DNA from 2 places in the Streptomyces sp. NBC_00576 genome. Region 1 is predicted to be linked to the other one. Evidence: riboswitches for the same ligand, from Rfam matches in the RefSeq annotation. Region 1 holds a riboswitch; the other holds the start of a gene.

What was found. A riboswitch is a leader RNA that binds a small molecule or an ion and turns the genes downstream of it on or off. The one in region 1 is predicted to bind cobalamin.
Region 2: linked by a shared signal. The riboswitch ahead of OG734_RS44240 (CbtB domain-containing protein) and the one ahead of OG734_RS14315 (ribonucleoside-diphosphate reductase subunit alpha) in region 1 are both predicted to bind cobalamin.

The regions. Positions count from the first base shown of each region.
Region 1 is NZ_CP107780.1:3,435,826-3,443,344, forward strand. It holds gene OG734_RS14290 (carbohydrate ABC transporter permease) at 1-454, opposite strand, end outside; gene OG734_RS14295 (extracellular solute-binding protein) at 566-1,849, opposite strand; gene OG734_RS14300 (GntR family transcriptional regulator) at 2,250-3,014, shown strand; gene OG734_RS14305 (DUF3311 domain-containing protein) at 3,155-3,439, shown strand; gene mctP (monocarboxylate uptake permease MctP) at 3,436-5,046, shown strand; cobalamin riboswitch at 5,266-5,405, shown strand; gene OG734_RS14315 (ribonucleoside-diphosphate reductase subunit alpha) at 5,532-7,519, shown strand, end outside.
Region 2 is NZ_CP107780.1:10,171,983-10,179,501, forward strand. It holds gene paaC (1,2-phenylacetyl-CoA epoxidase subunit PaaC) at 1-135, shown strand, start outside; gene paaD (1,2-phenylacetyl-CoA epoxidase subunit PaaD) at 129-641, shown strand; gene paaE (1,2-phenylacetyl-CoA epoxidase subunit PaaE) at 641-1,759, shown strand; gene OG734_RS44230 (ferredoxin) at 1,863-2,225, shown strand; gene OG734_RS44235 (histidine phosphatase family protein) at 2,236-2,820, opposite strand; cobalamin riboswitch at 2,952-3,083, shown strand; gene OG734_RS44240 (CbtB domain-containing protein) at 3,121-3,342, shown strand; gene OG734_RS44245 (CbtA family protein) at 3,368-4,147, shown strand; gene OG734_RS44250 (acyl-CoA dehydrogenase family protein) at 4,301-5,479, shown strand; gene OG734_RS44255 (AAA family ATPase) at 5,511-5,696, opposite strand; gene OG734_RS44260 (M1 family metallopeptidase) at 5,782-7,284, opposite strand.

The DNA.
Region 1 (7,519 bases):
GCATGCCCCAACTGGCGACCAGGACAATGTTGATGAGCGTCTTCATCCAGCCGCTCACCCGCTGGAGCAGCAGTGCGATCAGCATGCCGCCGACCATCGTGAAGACCACGCACCCGACGGCGAAGACGATGGTGCGGACGACGACGTCCCAGAACTCGCCGTCGCCGAGCACGTTGCTGAAGTTGTCGAAGCCCACCGACTCGGCCGGCTGGAAGCCCCACAGCTGGGACTGCCCGAACTTCTGGAAGGACAGGGTGACCAGACGGACGAGCGGATAGCCGAGGACGAGGGCGAGGATCAGGAGACAGGGGGCCAGCAGGGCCCACGGAATCGCGGCGGCACCCTTCGGCGTCCGTCTTCTGGGTGGTGTGCCCGTGCCGGGCGGCGGTGACGGCGGCGCGTGCCGTGTCGACGGCGGCAGCTTGGCAGGTGTGGTCGTATCAGCGGCACTCATCCGCGCGCTCCTCAGCGGTCCCTCAGGTCGTACGGTCGTTGCGGTCGTCCAGGTCGGTTCAGTTGGCGGGCGAGCGGGGCCCTCCCCGTGGTAGGGCCCCGCGTCGGCTCGCTACTTGACGTTGATGACCTTGTCGATCGCCGCGTCCGCTTCCTTGGCGGCGGCCTCGACCGACTTCTTGCCGGTGCCGATGCTCTGCAGCATCGTCTGGAGGATCTGGGCCTTCTCGACCTGGCCCCAGCCCGGCGCCATCGGCACGAACCAGTTGGACTCGGCCGCCGTGGCCGGGACCGCCGTCGCCGGGTCGCTCTTCAGCGTGGCGAGGTCGGTCTTGTTGTTGGGCAGGTTGCCCTTGGCCATCAGGCCCTTCTGGCCGCTCGCTCCGGTGTAGGCGTTGATCCACTCGGCGGCGACCGTCTGCGCCTTCGACTTCACCGGGACGGCGAGGTCCGAACCGCCCAGGAACACCGGCATGTTCTTGCCGGACGGACCGGGCATCACGAAGTTCTCCAGGTTGCCCTTGAGCTTGCCGGTCTTGTCGTTCTCCGGCGTCTCGGCGGTCGCGCCCTCCCAGGCGGCGGCGAAGATCATGCTCGTCTTGCCCTGGCCGTAGACGATGTAGCGGTCGGACTCGTCCTTGGTCTTGTCGCCGTGCATGTACTTGTCGACGACGTTCTTGAACTCGGTGAGGCCCTTCAGGGACTCCGGCGAGGAGAGGCTCGCCTTCCACTCGCCGCCCGACTCCTCGGCGATCGAGCCGCCGGCGTCGTACACGAAGGACATGGCGGCGTACCAGTCGCGGGTGGGCTGGTACCAGGCGTTGTACTTGTCGCCTTCCTTCTTCTGGATCTTGTCCAGGGCGGAGGTGAGTTCGGCGTACGTCTTCGGCGCGGACTTGACGCCGACCGAAGCCGCCACGTCCTTGCGCCAGTTGGCGACGCGGCCACCGGCGTAGTACGGAACGCCGTACGTCTTGCCGTCATAGGTGACGGAGGCCTTGAGGCCGTCCAGCCAGGCGGCCGAGTTCTCGAACTTCGCCGGGTCGACGGGGGCGAAGGCGCCCTTGACCATGTAGCCGAGCATCTCGGTGTTGCCCATCTCGACCACGTCGGGGGCCTTGTCCGTGGCGAGGACGGCGTCGAGCTTGGCGTTCTTGTCGGGCCAGCCGTAGTACTCGTGGTTGATCTTGATGCCGGGGTGCGCCTTCGTCAGCGTGGCGTCGGCGGCCTTCACCAGCTCGGGCCAGTTGTTCTGCGCGTCCACGGTCAACCAGACGGTCAGCTCCTTGGCGTCGGCCCCGGAGTTGTCCGAGCTGCCGCTGCCGCTGTCGCCGCATGCCGCGATGGAGACCATCATGCCCGCGATACCGATCGCGACTATCAGCTTGCGCTTCACGCCACCCTCCTCAGGGACCTGGACCAATGGTGTAGACCAGTAGGCGGAGCTTGGCTCAGACCAAACAGCGTGTCAAGGGTGCTGGAACGCCTTTGACCAGCCGTTATGCGACCTACATATGCAGGAACCTTTAAGTAAGAAAGTGGCGGAAATACCCTGCACACCCATCTGGTTCGAGGTAGACCACTCCAAAGGAGCGCCGAGTGCGGCCTTTGGCGCAGCTTTCCCTGCGGTGGACTAGACCAGCGCGGGGCGTGAAGGTATACAGAGGGGATCACGGAGTGCGCGGGGGTCCGACGAGACCATTCACAGGTCAATCGCGGCGTGAGCCGTGTCACGATGTGAACTTGGACCGGCGGGGTGCCGGCCGTAGCGGCACCAGAAGCCGGGAAGGCGGAGCATGAGCACCGACGTGAGCAGTGCGGAGAACGAGGGTGGGGCTACCGTCCGTACCGCGCGCGTACCCAAGTACTACCGTCTGAAAAAACATCTGCTCGATATGACGGAGACCCAGGCGCCCGGCACTCCGGTCCCGCCCGAGCGCACGCTGGCAGCGGAGTTCGACACCTCCCGCACGACCGTCCGTCAGGCCCTTCAGGAACTGGTCGTCGAGGGGCGGCTCGAACGCATCCAGGGCAAGGGCACCTTCGTCGCCAAGCCGAAGGTCTCCCAGGCGCTGCAACTCACCTCCTACACCGAGGACATGCGTGCCCAGGGCCTCGAACCCACCTCGCAGCTCCTCGACATCGGCTACATCACCGCCGACGACGCCCTCGCCGAGCTGCTCGACATCACGGCGGGCGGGCGCGTCCTGCGCATCGAACGGCTGCGGATGGCGAACGGCGAGCCGATGGCCATAGAGACCACCCACCTCTCCGCGAAGCGCTTCCCGGCCCTGCGCAGGTCACTTGTGAAGTACACGTCCCTCTACACGGCCCTCGCCGAGGTGTACGACGTCCACCTCGCGGAGGCCGAGGAGACCATCGAGACCTCCCTGGCCACCCCGCGCGAGGCCGGCCTGCTCGGCACGGACGTGGGCCTGCCGATGCTGATGCTGTCCCGGCACTCGCTGGACAAGGACGGGCAGCCGGTGGAGTGGGTGCGGTCCGTCTATCGGGGGGACCGGTACAAGTTCGTGGCACGGCTCAAGCGGCCCACCGAGTAGGGCCACTCGGCCACACAGGATCCACCCCCGATCAGCCCCTGGGGACGGTTCCCTAAAGCGATGCCGTCCCGTAGATTTCCTGCGCGTTGCACACGCGATCACAGATAAACAGGTAATCGGTGAGGGGACGGAGCCTTGACATGCCAGAAGCGCCTGAAGTGAGACAACCGGTGGCAGAACAACCGGTGGTGACTCCGATGCGCATAGTCATCGGGCTCTGCCTCTTCGCACCCTTCGTCGCGATGCTGTGGGTGGGTTCGTACGCGAAGGCCGATCCGGCCTTCATAGGCATCCCGTTCTTCTACTGGTACCAGATGCTGTGGGTGGTCGTCTCCACCGCGCTGACGATGACCGCGTACCAGCTCTGGCAGCGTGACCAGCGCGCCCGCAAGGCCGCTCCCAAGGACGGGGGTGCGTCCGCGTGAACGACGGCGTGAACGGCGTGGCACTCGCCGTCTTCATCATCTTCTTCCTGGCCGTCACGGTCATCGGCTTCATGGCCACGCGCTGGCGCAAGGCCGAGAACGAGCACAGCCTCGACGAATGGGGCCTGGGCGGCCGGTCGTTCGGCACCTGGGTCACCTGGTTCCTGCTCGGCGGCGACCTCTACACGGCGTACACCTTCGTGGCCGTACCGGCGGCGATCTACGCGGCGGGCGCGGCGGGCTTCTTCGCGGTGCCGTACACGATCCTGGTGTACCCCCTGATCTTCACGTTCCTGCCCCGCCTGTGGTCGGTCTCCCACAAGCACGGATACGTCACGACCTCGGACTTCGTACGCGGCCGCTTCGGCTCCAAGGGCCTGTCTCTGGCGGTGGCGGTCACCGGCATCCTCGCGACCATGCCGTACATCGCGCTCCAACTGGTCGGTATCCAGGCGGTTCTCGACGTGATGGGCGTCGGCGGCGGTGAGAACACGAACTGGTTCGTGAAGGACCTCCCCCTGCTGATCGCGTTCGGCGTGCTGGCGGCCTACACGTACTCCTCCGGCCTGCGGGCCCCCGCCCTGATCGCGTTCGTGAAGGACACGCTGATCTACATCGTCATCGCGGTGGCGATCATCTACATCCCGATCAAACTGGGCGGGTTCGACGAGGTCTTCGGCGCGGCGAGCGAGAAGTACACCGCCGCCAAGGCGGGCGCGCTGGTCCCGGCCGAGGCCGGCCAGTGGACCTACGCCACGCTGGCGCTGGGTTCCGCGCTCGCGCTGTTCATGTACCCGCACTCGATCACGGCGACGCTGTCCTCCAGAAGCCGTGAGGTGATCCGCCGCAACACCACGATCCTGCCGCTGTACTCCCTGATGCTCGGGCTGCTCGCCCTGCTGGGCTTCATGGCGATCGCGGCCGGAGTCAAGGTCACCAACCCCCAGTTGGCGATCCCGCAGCTCTTCGAGGACATGTTCCCGTCCTGGTTCGCGGGCGTGGCCTTCGCGGCGATCGGCATCGGAGCCCTCGTCCCGGCGGCCATAATGTCCATCGCGGCGGCGAACCTCTTCACCCGCAACATCTACAAGGACTTCCTCAAGCCCGACGCGACACCGGCGCAGGAGACCAAGGTCTCCAAGCTGGTCTCGCTCCTGGTGAAGGTGGGCGCGCTGGTCTTCGTCCTGACCATGGACAAGACGGTCGCGATCAACTTCCAGCTGCTGGGCGGCATCTGGATCCTGCAGACCTTCCCGTCGCTCGTCGGCGGCCTGTTCACCCGCTGGTTCCATCGCTGGGCCCTGTTGGCCGGCTGGGCGGTCGGCATGCTGTACGGCACGCTGGCGGCGTACGGGGTCGCGTCTCCGACGCAGAAGCACTTCGGTGGCAGCGCGAAGGAGATCCCGGGGATCGGCGAGATCGGCTACATCGGCCTGACGGCGTTCGTGCTGAACCTCGTCGTCACGGTGGTCCTCACCTTCGCACTGAAGGCGCTGAAGGCCCCGGACGGCGTGGACGAGACGAAGCCGTCGGACTACACGGCGGACGCGGGCGAGCCGGGCGTGGCAGTGGAGCTGCCGCCGGCCACAGCGGGCTCCGCACACTGAGGGCTCCGCCGGATACGCGGTTCGTTCGCCGCGGGCCGGTGGGGACCTGTCGCGCCCGCGCGGCGGAGCCGCATATCGATACAGCCCCGCGCCGCTCAAGGGGCGCCACTACGGGCCGCCGGATTTCTCCGGCGGCCCGTAGTCGTACCCCTCCAATCCACTCAACTCACCGATACGACACAACATGTGGGGGTGCTTCCAGGGCCCAGCACAAGATGTATGCTCATGCTCGCTGTCGCCGCAGGGGAATCCGGTGCGAATCCGGAACTGTCCCGCAACGGTGTACACATGCCCATTCGTGCCTCCGCACGACTGTGCGCGTGTCCAGTCCGAGGACCTGTCGACAGTGCGCCCGGCCGACCGGTCCGGGTGCCTGACGTCCGGGCCTCGCGGAGTGGGCCGGTGGACGCGCGCGTACCCGTAAGGCGTCCGTGTGCCCCGCTGCCCTCCGCAAGGCCCCGTGCCGAGCGAGGGAGAGCCCCCACGTGACCATCGCGCCAGCCGAACCGGCTTCAGCGACCCCAGTGGCCAGAGGCGAGACGGACGGTCCCGGTACCGCGCTGCTTCGGACCCTGACCGAGCTGACCGCCGACCTCCCCGACACCGACCCCGGCCGGGTCGCCGCAGCCGCGTTGCGCGGCCGGTCCGCGCGGGCCGACATGTCGGAGCTGCGCGAGCTGGCCACCGAGGCGTCGGCAGGCCTCATCTCCGAGGACCCCGCCTACTCCCGGCTGGCCGCCCGGCTGCTGACCGTCACCATCGCCGCGGAGGCCGCCTCACAGGGCGTCACATCCTTCTCCGAGTCGGTCGCGGTCGGGCATCGGGAGGGCCTGATCGCCGACCGCACCGCCGAGTTCGTACGGCTGCACACGGACCGCCTGAACGCCCTGATCGACCTCGAGGGCGACGACCGCTTCGGGTACTTCGGGCTGCGCACCCTCCACAGCCGGTACCTCCTGCGTCACCCGATCACGCGCCGGGTCATCGAGACGCCCCAGCACTTCATGCTGCGCGTCGCGAGCGGTCTCGCCGACGACACTGTGCTTGATTCAAAGACGGGTGTCCACGCACTCGACGAAGTCGCCGCGCTCTACCGGCTGATGAGCCGCCTCGACTACCTCCCCTCCTCCCCCACCCTCTTCAACTCCGGTACCCGGCACCCCCAGATGTCGTCCTGCTACCTCCTCGACTCGCCCGTCGACGAGCTGGACTCCATCTACGACCGCTACCACCAGGTCGCCCGCCTCTCCAAGCACGCCGGCGGCATCGGGCTGTCGTACTCCCGGATCCGCAGCCGCGGTTCGCTGATCCGCGGCACCAACGGGCACTCCAACGGCATCGTGCCGTTCCTGAAGACGCTGGACGCCTCCGTCGCCGCCGTGAACCAGGGCGGCCGGCGCAAGGGCGCGGCCGCGGTGTACCTGGAGACCTGGCACTCCGACATCGAGGAGTTCCTGGAGCTGCGCGACAACACGGGTGAGGACGCCCGCCGTACGCACAATCTGAACCTCGCGCACTGGATCCCGGACGAGTTCATGCGCCGGGTGAACACGGACGCGCTCTGGTCGCTCTTCTCCCCCTCCGACGTGCCCGAACTGGTCGATCTGTGGGGCGCCGAGTTCGACGCCGCCTACCGCAAGGCGGAGGAGGCCGGGCTCGCCCGCAAGACCATCCCGGCCCGTGATCTGTACGGCCGCATGATGCGTACGCTCGCGCAGACCGGCCAAGGCTGGATGACCTTCAAGGACGCCGCCAACCGCACCGCCAACCAGACGGCCGAGCCGGGCAGTGTCGTCCACTCCTCGAACCTGTGCACCGAGATCCTGGAGGTCACGGACGACGGGGAGACCGCGGTCTGCAACCTGGGTTCGGTGAACCTCGGCGCGTTCGTGGTCGACGGGGACATCGACTGGGAGCGGCTGGACGAGACGGTCCGCACCGCCGTCACCTTCCTCGACCGGGTCGTCGACATCAACTTCTACCCGACCGAGCAGGCGGGCCGCTCCAACTCCCGCTGGCGCCCGGTCGGTCTGGGCGCGATGGGCCTCCAGGACGTCTTCTTCAAACTGCGCGTCCCCTTCGACTCGCCCGAGGCCAAGGCCCTCTCCACGCGCATCGCCGAGCGCGTCATGCTGGCCGCGTACGAGGCCTCCGCCGACCTCGCCGAGCGCAACGGCCCGCTGCCGGCCTGGGAGAAGACCCGTACGGCCCGCGGCGTGCTCCACCCCGACCACTACGACGTCGAGCTGAACTGGCCCGAGCGCTGGTCGGCGCTGCGGGAACGTATCGCCACGACCGGGATGCGCAACTCCCTGCTCCTGGCGATCGCGCCCACCGCCACCATCGCCTCCATCGCCGGCGTGTACGAGTGCATCGAGCCGCAGGTCTCCAACCTGTTCAAGCGCGAGACGCTGTCCGGCGAGTTCCTCCAGGTCAACTCGTATCTGGTGCGGGAGCTCAAGGACCTCGGCGT
Region 2 (7,519 bases), 6.7 Mb from region 1:
GTCGCCGGGCTGCCCATGCCGCAGGTTCGCCCGGCGTCCGGCGCCGGACGCGACGGGCAGCACACCGAGCATCTCGCGCCGCTGCTCGCCGAGTTGCAGAGCGTGGCCCGCGCCCACCCGGAGGCGACATGGTGACCGTGACCGGGATCGAGGACGTCCGGCGCGCCCGGAGCATCGCCGAGCGGGTGCCCGACCCTGAGCTGCCCATGCTGACCCTGGCCGACCTCGGCGTCCTGCGAGGCGTGGAGGTGACCGGGGACGGGACGGTGGTGGCGAGCCTGACGCCGACCTACTCGGGCTGCCCGGCGATGGCCGAGATGCGCGCCGCCGTCGCCGCCCGGCTGCGGGTGGCGGGGTACGCGCGCGTGCGCATCCGTACGGTCCTCGACCCGCCCTGGACCAGCGACTGGATCACCGAATCAGGCCGCCGCAAGCTCACCGAGCACGGCATCGCCCCACCCGCCGCCGCACCGCACGGCCCGGTCGCCCTCTCCCTCCTGCCCACCCGGCGCACAGTGCCCTGCCCGCGCTGCGGCTCGGCGGACACCGAGGAGACCTCCCGCTTCGCCGCCACGTCCTGCAAGGCCCTGTGGCGCTGCCGCGCCTGCCGCGAGCCGTTCGAATACGTCAAGGAGATCTGATGGCCGCGCCCATCTCCCCGACCACCGCCCCGGCAGCCACGCCGACCCCTGTGCGTCGCCGCCCGGTCTTCCACGCCCTGAAGGTCGCCGACGTACGACGGCTGTGCTCGGACGCCGTCGCCGTCGCCTTCGAGGTGCCGGCGGACCTGGCAGTCGAGTACGCCTTCAGGCCGGGGCAGTCGCTCACCCTGCGCCGGGAGTTCGAGGGGCGCGAGGAACGGCGGTCGTACTCGATCTGTGCCCCGGCCGGCGAACAGCCCCGCATCGGCGTACGCGTGGTGCCCGGGGGCCTGTTCTCGTCCTGGCTGGTCGACGGGGTGCGCCCGGGTGACGTGCTCGATGTGATGACTCCGACCGGCGCCTTCACCCCCGACCTGGCGGCGCCCGGCAGTCACGTCCTGATCGCCGCGGGCTCCGGCATCACCCCGATGATGTCGATCGCCGAGTCGGTCCTGGCCGCCGACGACCACTCACAGGTCACCCTCCTGTACGGCAACCGGCGTACGGACACCGTGATGTTCGCCGACGAACTGGCGGACCTGAAGGACCTGTACCGTACGCGCTTCCAGCTGGGGCACGTACTGTCGCGCGAGCCGCGCGAGGCCGAACTGCTCTCGGGGCGCCTGGACGCAGAACGGCTCGCCGCGCTGCTCGCCGGCCTCGTCGACGTCCCGGGCACCGACCAATGGTGGCTGTGCGGACCGCACGGCATGGTCCGCGACGCCCAGCAGCTGCTGGCGGAGCTGGGCGTGCCCGCGGACCGCGTCCACCAGGAACTCTTCTACGCCGACGATCAGCCGCTCCGCCAGGTCCAGCACACGGACGCGGTGGCGGAAGGCCCGGTGAGCCGGGTCACGATCACCCTCGACGGCCGCTCCACCACGACTGCGCTGTCCCGGGAGACGACCGTCCTGGACGGGGCCGCGCGCACCCGCCCGGACCTGCCGTTCGCCTGCAAGGGCGGCGTCTGCGGCACCTGCCGGGCGCTGGTCACCTCGGGAGAGGCGGACATGCGCCGCAACTATGCCCTCGAACCCGACGAGGTCGCCGCAGGCTACGTCCTGACCTGCCAGTCGTTCCCGGTCTCGGAGACACTGACGGTCGACTACGACAGCTGAACCGAAGGATATCGAAGGGTTTGGCGGGCTCCGCCCCGGCAACTCGATCGACGTGACTCCTACAACTACGCATACAACGACACAACAGGAACTGTTCCGGTTCTTGGAGGACCGATTCGTCTGCGCCCAGGCGTGCACCGAGTGCGCGCGGGCATGTGCGATGCGCGCGAGTCTCGCCCACCCCGACGGGCCCCCCGACGAGGCCCTCGCACGCCGCAAGGGCATCCTCTGCGCGGAGGTGTGCGACGCGACCTGTCGGCTGCTCTCCGAACAGGCGCACCTGGACGAGGCCGCGCTCCGCGTCCAACTGGAGTGGTGCGGCACGGTCTGCCTGGAAACCGCGCAGGTCTTCGACGACCACCCCGGTGCCGAGGACACGGCTAAGGCATGCCGGGAGTGCGCACAGGCGTGCGCGGACTTCGCATGGACGCTTCAGACGCCGGACTCCGGGCGCGACGGCGGGTGAGCGTGAGTCCCTACTCCTCGTGCGGCGCTCCCAGCCGCCACCCCACCCGCACGTTCCAGCGCCCCGCCCGGCCGCTGAGCTCCGTTGCCGTCAGTGGCGGAACGTCGATCCGCCAGAACGCCGACTCGGGTGCCCCCAGCGCCCGTACCGTCGCAGCTCGCACGACCTCCGGCTCGACGACCGCGACCGACCGGCCCGTGACCTGCGCCGCCGTGTCGTCCAGCCAGCGGGAGACGCGGTCGCACACCGCGTAGACCGACTCACCGTCGTGCGGGGCCGATTGCGGGTCCGTCAGCCACTGGGCCAGCGCCTCCGGTTCCTTCTCCGTCACCTCGGTCAGGGTCGCGCCGCGCCAACGGCCCACGTCCAGGCCGGCCGGGCCCGGCTCCGAGCCGGCGTCGAGGCCCAGCGCCAGAGCCGTCTCACGGCAGCGTGCGGTGGGGGAGACCCAGACCATGGACACCGGCGGCAGCGTCCCCGCCGCCGCCCGGGCGAGCCGCAGGCCCGACTCGTCCAGGGGGCAGTCGTCGTCGAAACGGGCCTCCCGAAGGGCCGCGCTGATCGCCGGTGAGATCAACATCACTCGGCTCGTCATCCGGTCGCTCCCGCACTCATTCTGCCCCAATGTCGTTGTCATGTACGGAACTTGAGGCAGCGTACGCCGCACCGGCGCGCCGTACGCCGTCCCATGCGCCCTTGGCCGAACCCCCGCTTCGCGGTACGTTCTCGTCGATATTGACGACGGTTCGACGGAAGCCGGTGGGAATCCGGCACGGTCGCGCCACTGTAAGCCCCGTACGCACCCGCCTGGTGCGGCCCGGGGGCAAGTCAGACCCGTGGCTGTCGTCCTCTGCACCACCGATACGGGACGCGAGTTCCCCCAGGAGGTCCTGTCATGGCACAGTCCGCGATTCAGCCGACCACTGCTCCCACCGCCGTACCCGAAAAGCTGCCGATCGGCGCGATCGCCCCCTGGGCGGTCTTCTTCGGCGTGCTGATGCTGGTGCTGCTCTACTTCGTCGGCGCCGAACAGGGCGCCACCTCCCTGGTCTCCGGCGAGGGCGTGCACGAATGGGTGCACGACGCCCGCCACCTGCTCGGCTTCCCCTGCCACTGACGACGACAGGGAAACGTACGAGGTCATGAACTCCACAACTGTCAGAAACCTCCTGGCCCGCGGCATGCTCGCGGGCCTGGTCGCGGGTGTCCTCGTCTGGGGCGTCGCGTACCTCTTCGCCGAGCCGCTCGTCGACGACGCGATCGCCTTCGAGGAGATGCACGAGGCCCACCACGGGCACGCCGAACAGGCCCTCGTCTCCCGCGCGTTGCAGTCCACCGTGGGTCTGGGGACCGGTGTCCTCGTGTACGGGATCGCGTTCGGCGGCATCGCCGCCCTCGCGTACTGCTTCGCGCTCGGCCGGATCGGCCGCTTCGGGCCGCGCGCTACCGCGCTGCTCCTCGCGGGTGCCGGACTGCTCGCCGTGTACGTCGTGCCGTTCCTCAAGTACCCGGCCAACCCGCCCGCCGTCGGCGATCCCAGCACTCTCAACCAACGCACCGCGCTGTTCTTCCTGATGGTCGCGCTGAGTGTGCTGCTGGCCGTCGGTGCGATGATCCTCGGCAAGCGCCTTGCGCCGCGCCTGGGCAACTGGAACGCGACCCTCGCCGCGAGCGCCTTCTTCGTCCTGGTCGTCGGACTCGCGTACGCGTTCCTGCCGTCGTTCACCAACGAGGTTCCGGAGGGCTTCTCCGCGAGCCTGCTGTGGCGGTACCGGGTGGCGACGCTCGGTATCCAGGCGACGATGTGGACGGCGTTCGGCCTGGTCTTCGGGCTGATGGCGGAACGGCTGCTCACTCCTAGGGCGACGGCGGCCGTCGGCGCGAGCGGTGCCGAGCCGCAGGCAACTCCCGTGGCGCACTGAACAGTTCGCCGCACTGACCCGAGGGGGTCCCGGACGCCCGGGACCCCCTCGGGCATGTGCGCACCCGTTCGCGCACCGCCATTCCCAATTTCTGGAACACGTTCTACCGTGTCCGCCGACAGGTCCGGCCTTGGGGAGCCAGCAGGAGGCGCCGTGCATCTCGAATACACGCCCGAGCAGCAGCGACTGCGTACCGAACTGCGCGCCTACTTCGCCGAGTTGGTGCCCGACCGCGTCTACTCGCGGTTCAGCGACCCGGCCGCCCAGAAGCGCTTCTACCGCGAGACCATCCGCCGCCTCGGCGCCGACGGCTGGCTCGGCGTCGGCTGGCCGCAGGAGTACGGGGGGCGCGGGCTGTCCCCGATGGAACAGTTCATCTTCTTCGACGAGGCCGCCCAGGCGGGCGTACCGCTGCCGCTCATGGCGCTCAACACCGTCGGCCCGACGATCATGCGGTACGGCAGCGAGGAACAGAAGGCGTACTTCCTGCCGAAGATCCTCGCCGGCGAGATCGACTTCGCGATCGGCTACAGCGAGCCGGAGGCGGGCACCGACCTGGCCGCCCTGAAGACGCGGGCGGTACGCGACGGCGACTCCTACGTGGTCAACGGCCAGAAGATCTGGACGACGAACGGTGACACGGCGGACTGGGTGTGGCTGGCCGTGCGCACGGACCCGGACGCCCCGCCGCACAAGGGCATCACCATGCTGCTCATGCCGACCACCGACCCCGGCTACTCCTGCACCCTCATCCGCACCCTCGCCTCGCACGACACCACCGCCAGCTACTACGAGAACGTCCGCGTCCCCGTCGCCCACCGCGTCGGCGAGGAGAACCAGGGCTGGCGGCTGATCACCAACCAGCTCAACCACGAGCGCGTCACCCTCGCCGCACACGGCACGATGGCCATCCGCTCCCTGCACGAAGTACAGCGCTGGGCGATGGAGACCAAACTCGCCGACGGCCGCCGCGTCATCGACCTGCCGTGGGTCCGCCGCCGCCTGGCCCAGATCCACACCAAGCTCGACGCGATGAAACTCCTCAACTGGCAGATGGTGAACGCCGTCCAGGAAGGCACCCTCACCCCCCAGGACGCCTCCGCGGTCAAGGTGTACGGCTCCGAGGCCCGCCGCGAGGCCTACGCCTGGCTCCTGGAGATCGTCGCCGCCCCGGGCGCACTGAAGGAGGGCTCGGCCGGCGAGATACTCCACGGCGAACTGGAACGCGGCTACCGCTCAGCGGTGATCTTCACCTTCGGGGGCGGCAACAACGAGATCCAGCGGGAGATCATCTCGTGGATCGGGCTGGGGATGCCTAGGGTGCGGCGCTGAGTTGTTGTTGTACCGGGGCCAAGTCCACGAGTCACACCCCACCCGGAAATGCCTTCCCCAACGCACCGGCCGTCTCCAGCGCCAGTCGCGTTTTTCCCACCCCGCCCGGACCGGTCAACGTCACCAGCCTCGCCGCGCCCAGAAGGCGGCGCAGCTCGGCCGTCTCCTGCCGCCGCCCCACGAAGCTGGCGAAGGAGGCCGGCAGGCGACCTACCATTCCCGTCGCCTTCGCCATGCGATTCCACCGTTCCGACCGGCGCACCGCGTTGAAGGTACGTCGGCTCTCAGTGTCGCAGGCCGGGTCAGGAGCGCCAGTCGGGGTGACCGGGCATGGCGGGGACCTTGTCGGCGTAGAGCCAGGAGCGGAGGAACGGGCCGAGGTCGCGGCCGGTGACGCTGCCCGCCAGCCGGATGAAGTCGGCGGTGCCGGCGACGCCGTCACGGTGTTCACGGATCCAGGCGCGCTCGATGCGCTGGAAGTCGGTCTCGCCGACCTTCTGCCGCAGGGCGTACAGGGCCAGCGCGCCGCCCTCGTAGGCGGTCCAGCCGTAGGGGGCGGTCGCCTGGGGTTTGAAGGCGCTGCGGCGTGGTGCCGCGACCGGGCCCTCCTTGCGGAGTTGGGCGTTGGCGGCCCGGTAGTTCTGGCGCATGGAGTCCTCCAGGCTGGTGGCACCGTCTTCCTGGGCCGCCCACAGGGTCTGGTAGTAGACGGCGTGGCCCTCGTTGAGCCACGTGTCGCTCCAGCGGCGCGGGGAGACGCTGTTGCCGAAGTACTCGTGGGAGATCTCGTGCTCCACGACGACGTCCGTGCCGTTGTTCGCGAATCCCTCGGGGGTCAGCTCGTCGATGCTCAGGGTGGTCAGGGACTGGGTCTCGAGCGAGCCCCCGGACGGGGTGGCGTAGACGCCATAGGTACGCAGCGGGAAGCTCCCCGCGCCCAGGCGCTCCTCCAGGAACCGGATCGCCTTGGGGACGGTCTTGTCCAACTGCGGTTCGATGGCCCGTGCCTGGTCCGTGGGGAGCGCGTAGCGCAGCTTGATGCCGTGCGGGCCGTTCCTGTGGACGACGGTGAAGGGGCCGACGCCGATCTGGAGCAGCTCGGTGGCGAGCTTCTGACGGCTCTCGAAGCGGCGGGTCGTGTACTCGCCGTCGCGCCGGGTGGCGGTGAGGTCTCCGTTGGCGACGGAGTTCAGCCGTGCGGGCGCGGTGATGCTGATCGTGGCGGGTGCCTTCTGGGCGGGGTGGTCGGCGAGGGCTGCGATGCGGTGGGCCCCGGACGGCTGGTTGAGCGTCTGGATCCACGAGCCGTAGCGGAACAGCCCGACCGCGGCGCCGGTGCCGAGCTTCGCCACCTGCTGTGGGTCCAGGACCGGCGCCTGCACACGGACCCGTACGGTGAACCGCTGCCCTCGCCGCAGCGCCGCAGCCGGCGTCACACGCAGCTCCTCGCCGGCCCGTGAAAAGTGGGCCTTGCGGCCGTCCACAGTGACCTCGCGGACGGTGGTGCCGATCAGGTCGAGGTCGAACCGGGACAGTGCCTGCGTGGCGCGTGCCTGGACGGTGGAAGTGGCGGCGTAGTGCTTCAGGTCCTTGGCGAAGCGCAGGTCCAGGCCGTAGTGGCGGACATCGTAACCGCCGTTGCCGAGTCCGGGGTGCAGACGGTCACCGAGTCCGGCCGCTCCGGGACGGGCTGTGTCCGCGGCGCGCGGCGCGGGGACGGCCTCGGCGGTGGTGCACGCCGTGAGGCCGAGCAGGGTGGCCGCGAGGGCCACCGCGATCCTGGGTGTCGAGGTGTTCTGTGACATGTCTGGAGCCTCGCCCGCCGTGGGTCTGCCCCGGATCGGCCTCGCGACCGATCATCCGCCTCGGCCATCGGCCGGGAGGCCGAGAAACGGCCGCTTCGGAGGTTGCCTGTACATGAGGAAGCCAGGTTGGAGCCGCAGCGGGCGAAGACCGGTAATGGGCGGCCAGGGCCACGTGGACGCCCGTATCGGCGAGGATGCTCAGCGGTGGGGCGCGACAAGGGCAGGCCCGTAGTGG